Regions from separate parts of the Acerihabitans sp. TG2 genome, predicted to be linked through region 2. Evidence: predicted binding sites of a transcription regulator. Region 2 holds the regulator's gene; each other region holds the start of a gene.
The links. The regulator CRP, encoded in region 2, controls carbon source genes, mostly activating them, when cyclic AMP is high. The targets are predictions, from matches to a motif close to ATGTGANNNNNNTCACAT.

Region 1: the regulator CRP is predicted to act here: its motif matches at 1,349-1,366, upstream of deoC (deoxyribose-phosphate aldolase).
Region 3: the regulator CRP is predicted to act here: its motif matches at 937-954, upstream of psiE (phosphate-starvation-inducible protein PsiE).
Region 4: the regulator CRP is predicted to act here: its motif matches at 1,345-1,362, upstream of azuC (stress response protein AzuC).

What each region holds. Positions count from the first base shown of each region.
Region 1 covers NZ_JAYGJO010000022.1:76,557-78,765, reverse strand. Annotated here, with positions in the region: gene deoR (DNA-binding transcriptional repressor DeoR) at 1-485, opposite strand, end outside; gene deoC (deoxyribose-phosphate aldolase) at 531-1,208, opposite strand; gene rbsK (ribokinase) at 1,400-2,209, shown strand, end outside.
Region 2 covers NZ_JAYGJO010000009.1:14,469-16,677, reverse strand. Annotated here, with positions in the region: gene argD (bifunctional acetylornithine/succinyldiaminopimelate transaminase) at 1-660, shown strand, start outside; gene crp (cAMP-activated global transcriptional regulator CRP) at 783-1,415, opposite strand; gene SJI19_RS10035 (OsmC family protein) at 1,728-2,150, shown strand.
Region 3 covers NZ_JAYGJO010000024.1:66,098-68,306, forward strand. Annotated here, with positions in the region: gene SJI19_RS18695 (catalase) at 1-377, shown strand, start outside; gene psiE (phosphate-starvation-inducible protein PsiE) at 475-873, opposite strand; gene SJI19_RS18705 (CPBP family intramembrane glutamic endopeptidase) at 1,318-2,133, shown strand.
Region 4 covers NZ_JAYGJO010000008.1:50,515-52,723, reverse strand. Annotated here, with positions in the region: gene SJI19_RS09390 (SDR family NAD(P)-dependent oxidoreductase) at 1-541, shown strand, start outside; gene SJI19_RS09385 (acyl-CoA thioesterase) at 856-1,257, shown strand; gene azuC (stress response protein AzuC) at 1,447-1,530, shown strand; gene SJI19_RS09380 (alginate lyase family protein) at 1,654-2,209, opposite strand, start outside.

The sequences.
Region 1 (2,209 bases), on a different contig from region 2:
ATTGAGTACTGGGTCAGTGGGGTAAAAATACAGTTGGCGGGATGAAATTCGCCGCCGCAGAGTATCACCTTACAGTTCGGCAGATCCTGTAACGCCAGGAAAGTGTTAAGGGAATAACACACGGCGGTAAATGGCAGATCCTCGTCTATGGCATCAATAATTAATGGCGTGGTGGTACCGCAGTCGAAAAAGACCGTATCATCCGGATCGATTAACTGCGCCGCCAGACGACCGGCGATGTTTTTCTCTTGAACATGTTTAGCCTTTTGATCCGAAACAAAATAATGAGTGACTTTGCTGTTTTTCGGGTCGTTGACCACATAACCACCCAGCAGTACCACCAAGCCGGGTTCGGCGCTCAGATCGCGCCTGATGGTCATTTCCGAGACGCCCAGCAGGACGGCGGCATCTTTCAGATGAAGCTTATCTTCCCGCTTCAATGCGGTAATGAGCTTATTAATCCTTTCTTCGCGCCGCGTTTCCATAAGACATCCTGCGTCATGAGATCCGGTATCCACCGGATCCTGTCATTAATAATCGCTGGTCGCCGCCGTTCCCGACACAATGGCTACGCCGGAGCTGGTGCCGATGCGGGTCGCGCCGGCCAGGATCATGGTTTTGGCGGTTTGACGATCGCGTACAGCGCCGGAGGCTTTCACTCCGATCTGCTCACCTACCGTCTGACGCATTAATTTGACGTCATCTTCCCGTGCTCCGCCGGTGCTAAAGCCGGTGGACGTTTTCACAAAAGCGACCTTTAACTCGCGACAAATCTGGCAAACTTCGACAATTTGTTGTGGAGTTAACAAACAAGTTTCCAATATTACCTTCAATGGAATAGCGGCGCAAACCTCATGGACTGCTCTGATATCGGCGGCTACCGCATCCATTTTTCCACTTTTCAGCCAGCCAACGTTAATTACCATATCAATTTCCTGCGCCCCTGCGGTGATAGCGGCCTGTGCCTCGAAGACCTTGGCACAAGTGAGGGCTGCGCCCAGCGGAAAACCGATCACCGAACAGACTTTCACTGCCGAGCCGCGAAGTGATTGCGCAGCGAAGGGAACGTAACCGGAATTCACACATACAGAATAGAAACTAAACCGTTTGGCTTCGTCACAGAGCGTGGCGATTTGCGCCTCGGTGGCATCCATGGCCAGCAGGGTATGGTCGATATACCGGGCAAAATCAATTTCTGGTTGAGTCATTTTACAGTCCTTGGTGGGGATGGTCATTTAATAATGTTAAAATACTAACATTAAAACACCGCTTTCAATAGGCATAATTTCGGCATTTTATCAATTCGAGCTGTGATTGGTGTCACGTTAATAACATTTATGAGTTGTTAGTGTGACTAAAATAACATTGAATACAGTGAAATAATTGAGGGCTAATAATTATGGATATTGCAGTTATCGGTTCCAACATGGTGGACTTAATTACCTATATCACTGAAATGCCAAAAATTGGCGAAACCCTGGAAGCACCAGATTTCGAGATTGGCTGCGGCGGTAAAGGGGCCAATCAGGCGGTGGCGGCCGCCAAGCTGGGGGCGGGTGTGATGATGATCGGCAAAGTCGGTGAAGATATGTTCGCCGATAATACCGTCAATAATCTGCAACGCTACGGCATAAACACCCGCTTTGTTGAAACGGTGCCCGGGGTATCCAGCGGCGTAGCGCCAATATTTGTTGATCGGGATTCCTTTAACCGAATTTTAATCATCAAGGGCGCCAACAACCATCTACTCCCGGCAGATATTGATCGTGCAGAGCAACAGCTTAAACAATGCCGGCTGATTATCCTGCAGTTGGAAATCCCCCTGGCTAGCGTGTATCACGCCATTGATCTTGGACGAAAATACCATATTCCCATCATTCTCAATCCCGCACCGGCCAGCCGGGAACTGGATATTAACTATGCCTGCCAGTGCGATTTTTTTATGCCAAATGAAACTGAGCTGGAAATCCTCACCGGCATGCCGGTAGACAGCGAGGAAAATATCCTGCGCGCCGGGCGGACATTATTGGCCAAGGGATTGAAAAACTTAATTATCACCATGGGACATCGTGGATCGATGTGGTTAAACGCCAACCATGTGCACCGGGTAAAACCCGTTGCGGTCAATGCTGTGGATACCAGTGGTGCCGGAGATGCGTTTATTGGCTGTTTTGCCCATTACCTGGTTAAGGATGGCGACGTGAAACAA
Region 2 (2,209 bases):
ATTGTCGTCGAACCTATTCAGGGTGAAGGGGGCATTATGCCTGCCACACCAGAGTTCCTGCAGGGATTGCGTGATCTGTGCGATGAATACCAGGCGCTGTTGGTCATGGATGAAGTACAGTGTGGCATGGGGCGCACCGGCAAGTTATTTACCTATATGCACTACGGCGTGTTGCCCGATATCCTGACCACGGCAAAAGCCTTGGGTGGCGGGTTTCCCATCAGCGCCATGCTGACCACCGAAGATATTGCTTCGGTGATGACGGTAGGTACCCATGGCACCACCTACGGGGGTAACCCACTGGCCTGTGCGGTGGCGGAAGCCGCCTTGGATGTGATTAATACGCCGGCAGTGCTGGCGGGCATCAATGAACGACACGACCGCTTTATCAGCGCCCTGGAGAAGATAAACCAAAAATACCATCTGTTTGAGGACGTCCGTGGTATGGGCTTGCTATTGGGCGCCGCGTTACAGCCCCAGTACCATGGGCGCGCGCGCGAATTCCTGCATGCCAGTGCGGCTGAAGGTGTGATGCTGCTGGTCGCCGGTCCGGACGTGATGCGTTTTGCGCCATCGCTGGTGGTGGGGTTCGACGATATTGAACTGGGCATGGCGCGCTTTGAAAAAGCCGTGGCCAAGGTTGTCGGCGCTGATGACTAAGCGGTGCGCCGGGTGTTCGTTATTCCCGGCGTTCTTTTAACCGGCGCGACAACGTATTCGCTAACGACGAGCTCACGAAAAAAAAGCGTGGCGCAAGGCACCACGCCCGTTTTATGACACTATCAGCGCGTACCGTAAACGACAATAGTTTTCCCGTGCGCGGAGATGAGGTTTTGATCTTCCAACATTTTCAGAATACGTCCTACCGTTTCACGCGAGCAGCCGACGATCTGGCCTATTTCCTGACGGGTAATCTTGATTTGCATACCGTCGGGATGGGTCATGGCATCGGGTTGCTTCGCCAGATTCAACAGGGTTTGGGCAATTCGCCCGGTAACGTCCAAAAATGCCAAGTTACCCACTTTTTCGGAGGTGACTTGTAAACGATTGGCCATTTGTGCGGACAAACGCATCAATATATCCGGATTCACCTGGATCAACTGGCGAAATTTCTTATATGAAATCTCGGCCACTTCACAGGCGGTTTTCGCCCGTACCCAGGCACTACGTTCTTGACCTTCCTCGAATAAGCCTAGTTCACCAATGAAATCCCCCTGGTTAAGATAGGAGAGGATCATCTCTTTGCCTTCTTCATCCTTAATCAGCACCGCGACGGCACCTTTAACGATGTAATAAAGCGTTTCTGCTTTTTCGCCCTGATGTATAAGCGTACTCTTCGATGGATACTTATGAATATGGCAATGTGACAGGAACCATTCGAGAGTAGGGTCTGTTTGCGGTTTGCCAAGAACCATTCGTTGTTATCCTCTTTTGTCATCGCTGTCCTGATGAAGGACAGCGTATTCCCTATTACGACGCTGTGCTATTTCTCTTACTCCGCAGTAAACGGAGCGACGTAAGGGAACATATTAGGGTCTGGTTTTAGTGATGTTCTGATCGGACTCTTGCCCTTTCATTATCAATGAGCCGATCCAACCTTGTTTTTAACATAGGTTTGATGCAGTGTCTTCTGTTGTCTTGCATCAGCATGATGTATGTTCGCTAACATTGCCACTTTTCAGACAAATATGTAGTCTGGTGTAACGCTTTTCATCTGGAGTCATCTCATGCAAGCACGGGTAAAGTGGGTCGAGGGATTGTCATTTATGGGTGAGTCCGCCTCGGGCCATCAGGTTTTAATGGATGGCAATGCCGGAGAAAAGGCGCCGAGTCCTATGGAAATGGTATTAATGTCGGTTGGTGGGTGCAGTGCGATAGATGTGGTATCGATTTTACAAAAAGGGCGGCAGGATGTACGTGACTGTGAAGTGAAACTGACGTCTGAACGTCGTGACGAGGCGCCGCGTATATTTACCTATATCAATCTACATTTCATCGTAACCGGCAGCGATCTTAGCGACAAATCAGTCGAAAGGGCGGTAGCGCTTTCAGCGGAAAAATACTGTTCTGTGTCGCTGATGCTGGGCCAGTCGGTGCGAATGACCCATAGTTTTGAAGTGCGCGGCGAGACGCTTGTCCCCCACGCTTAGGAAACGTCGCCATACGTTGACATGCGTTGAGATAGTGACGCCAAGACCGTCGCAACGCT
Region 3 (2,209 bases), on a different contig from region 2:
ACCAGCGGGATGGCGCCATGCGTTTTGACGGCAATAGCGGCGGTGAACCGAACTATGAACCGAACAGTATCGCCAACACGCCCAAACAAACCCCGTCTTACGCCGAACCCGCGCTTAACTTCAGCGGCGCGGCCGATCGTTATGATCATCGTCTGGATGAAGACGACTACAGCCAGGCCGGTGATTTGTTCCGCTTAATGAGCCCGCAGCAAAAAAGCCAACTGTTGATGAATATTACCCGGTCCATGGATAGCGTGAGTCGCGACGTACAAATCCGCCAGGTGGGGCATTTTCTGAAAGCCGATGTGGATTATGGCCGGGGGGTAGCAGACGGATTAGGCATTGCACTGTCGGATGCCAGTGGTGAGTCGAGCTAGTGACGCCTGCGGCGACATAAATGACCCATCATTAAAACAACATTGCGTTCAATCGCGTTCCAGACTGTCGATATGATCGAGTCTGGAGCGTGATGTATTACTCACGCTTGAGGCGATGACTGTTTGCCAGCCACAGAGTGATGACCAACAACAGGATCGCGGCCGAATAGTAGAGGGTATCCTGTGGGTTTTTATGATCAACGATAATCAGACGAATAATCGCGGTAATGCCGATATAAATAAAGTAGCGCAACGGGAAATGATAACCTGACTGGAAGTATTTCACGATCAGCGCGATAAATTCAAAGTAAAGAAAGTAGTTAACAATGCCTTCAATCAGCAAAAACGAGGACTTTTGTTCATCGGTATTGAGCATCGCCCAGGCGAGATGCTGGGTTTCTTTACCTAAAAAGACAATCAGTATCAGGGCCAGGCAGATTAGGCCAATGTTTAATATCATCTGCAGCGTACTCGCCACACGCAGACTGGTAATCATAAGGGTGCCTCGGGGTTGACCATCCAAACGGATCATTTTGATACATAAGCATAACATATTTTTATGTGATTCAGATCACATTTCATAACGGCATGTTGCCCCACAAGTGCGGCATGCCTAGAGCCGATATTCCTACAACCTACAACCTCGAATCCCGAATCCCGAATCCCGAATCTCGAATCTATAATCTATAATCTATAATCTATAATCTATAATCTATAATCCACAATTCACAATCCTGGATCGAGTCATTTTAATGCTTAGCTATTTTTTATAAAATTAATTAATTTAACATAGAAATCATTCCACAGATAAACATTGGCATTTATATTATATTAAATATGTGTGCTATTTTTTATTTTATAATAATGGATCAATATGATAGAAAGGGTTTCACAGATGATGCATTATCGCTAAATAGCAGCTTTCAGGGACGGGGGAGTCATGTGGATTTTTTTTGCCATTTCGCTGGTTTTACTGCCGATTAAACGTGATATTTCAGTATGGGTGCTCTTATTGACGTTGTGTTTAGCCTATATTAACCAGGTCATTGACCTCAGTGCAGTGGCATTTCTCGTTTTGTTATTATTGTTTGCACAAACAACCAGCAGAATCGCTCACGATAGCCTAGGACATCTGGTGAGAGAAGCAATATTACTCTTGGCGGCAATCGCCCTATTCACCCATCATATCCCGGGTTTTCACAACGTAAAAGCGTTAGATGCCGTCATCGCCGGCACACATAGCGCGCCATTCACCCTGTATTTCAATGTCGATAAAGCATTAATTCCCTTTTTGCTGTTTTCGGCCTTTCCCACCCTGTTTTATCGTCAGCGCACGGCAAAACATCCACTATGGCAATGGATGCTGTTGATGCTCAGTCTGCCAGGACTACTCTTCCTGGCGGTGGGATTAAAGGGTTTGACAATCGAGCTCCATAATCCGCCGTGGTTGTGGACATTCATCTTGGCCAATCTTTTTTTTGTTTCCCTGGCGGAAGAAGCCTTATTCCGTGGTTATCTACAGCAGCGCTTAGCGATGTGGTTGGGGGACTATACTGCATTATTTATCACCGCAGTCACCTTTGGTCTGGTACATTGTTCCGGCGGCATGCTTATGGTGATCTTTGCCGGTCTGGCCGGAATACTCTACGGGCTGAGCTGGATGTGGAGCGGCAGACTGTGGGTGTCCACCCTATTCCATTTTTCCCTGAACATAATCCATTTATTATTTTTTACCTATCCATTTTATCAGCGTTAATAGCCTTCTTTCGGGGCCAACCGCGCAAGATACAACTTCTCCGCGGTGGCCCCTATGATACCTTAACCGACGTATG
Region 4 (2,209 bases), on a different contig from region 2:
TCTGGTCAATAACGCCGGCATTTATGGCCCCAAACCTTTTTTTGAAATTGAGGATCAAGAGTGGGAGCGTTTTTTCCAAACCAATGTCATGTCTGGCATACGGCTGTCGCGCTTTTATTTGCAAGGTATGCTTGACCGCGATTGGGGCCGTATCGTTTTTATTTCCTCCGAGTCAGCACTCAATATCCCGCCAGATATGATTCACTACGGCATGACAAAAACGGCACAGCTCGCCGTGGCCGGTGGTTTGGCCAGGCTGGCTGCCGGCAGTCAGGTGACGGTCAACTCCGTCTTGCCCGGTCCGACGCTTTCCGACGGCGTCAGGGCGATGCTGAAGGATTCCGCCCAACACGCGGGAGTCAGTATCGAACAAGCGGGTACGGATTTTGTTCGTCAGCAGCGCAGCACCTCAATTCTTCAACGTTTGGCTACACCCGAAGAAGTGGCTAATCTGGTAGTTTATACCTGTTCGAGACAGGCATCGGCGACTACCGGCGCCGCGCTACGAGTGGACGGTGGTGTAGTAAATAGCATAGTTTGACCCGATTTTGGTTATCAACCGCCTGCACTTGACCGGCAGGCGGATATTGGCGTTTTTCTGCAGCAAACACAGAGTCATTCACCCTTTTTTATCACAATGCCTTCCTTTAACCACGCAAAAATGACGTTCTTGGCGACATTAAGCGCGCTGGCCTCATGCTGGGGAAAAATGATCCCTGTTCAACGGCAAGCAAAGAGGGCGCCGAAATGATATTCGTTGCGGGGACAAAAATTTGTTGATTCCACTGTGAGTCACGCAGTGGATAAGGCATAATCAGCTCAGAATTTTTGTTAATGGAATGTAAAGGTATTGCTATGCAAAATGCATTACAGGCAGAAATAGAGCTAAAAAAAACGCGTGCCATCACCACCGTCGCCAAAGTTGTCTTTCCCACCACGATTAATCATCACTCTACGCTATTCGGCGGCACCGCCTTGGCTTGGATGGATGAAGTTTCATTTATTACCGCTACCCGATTTTGCCACAAGCGGCTGGTCACAGTATCGACGGAAAAAATCAGTTTTACCCGCCCTATCCCTTCCGGCACCATCATTGAACTGGTGGGAACCGTGGCCCGGGTTGGCACAACCAGTATCACCGTGGATGTGTCTATTTTTTTGGAAAATATGTACGCCGAAGGTCGGGAAGAAGTCGTACATGGCAGCTTTAATTTCGTTGCGGTGGATGATAAGGACAAAGCCATACCGCTGTTTTAATGTTGACAATATGCAACGTTAAATTCCGTTCCCGGCCCATCAAAGCCGTAGCGCTTTTGCCCTCCTGGTAAAAACATGCTCTTTATTATGTGATCCACATCACATATCATTGCATTTTTGTGATGAAGGTCATACTATTGATACATCAAGAGTCAATAGTACACAGGGTAACCTGATGAGGGGAAGCGTATGAAATTCCGTAAATTTCTGAAAAAAATTCTGCTATCTTATGTTAATACTGTTAAAGACGTGCCGCCAGGTGCCATGTATTAAGATCGGATAGTGAGAAAGCTGCCGCTTGGCAGCTTTTTTTTTGTCTGAATCGGCCGATTATCATCAAGCCATAATCCGTAGACATCAGCAAATACGGCAGCCATGAAGGCTGTTTTTTTCCCCTCAATCCGGCAGAGAATGCTTGCGTGCGCTAGGTTGTGGAGCAACATATCCAGTCGCAAAGGAGGGCAATGTCAGTAACCAGGTTTCCCGTTCGGCTTCCAACACCGCACCGTGCGTAGCATCTTCGTGATAATCACCCGAGGTCGTCTTCACCGTGGGCGGCAGTGTGAACGTAGCCCTGCGGATCTGCTGTTGGTAGCGTTTTTCACCGGTGGCATTATCTGCCCATGACAGCAACGGCACCGGACGCACGCGGATCTGATCGAGGGTTTTGTACGGCCACGGCACATTATCGTCAGTAAAATTCGCCATGAAACTCAGCGACTTCAGCACGCTGCCGCCCTGTGGTGTCTGGTAATGCCAGAGATCGATGCCGTTTTTTTGTGCCAGCACCGCCATCATGCTAATCGCCTGCAAATTGAAATAGCTGTAGTGAAATGAGCGGGTGCGCGCCAGCTCCGCAGGCTGAGTACCGTCAGGTTGGAGCTGTACATCCAGTTTTTTTTCCATCAGCGTCGCCATATGGCGGATCACCGCGTTATCGCCGAGATACCAC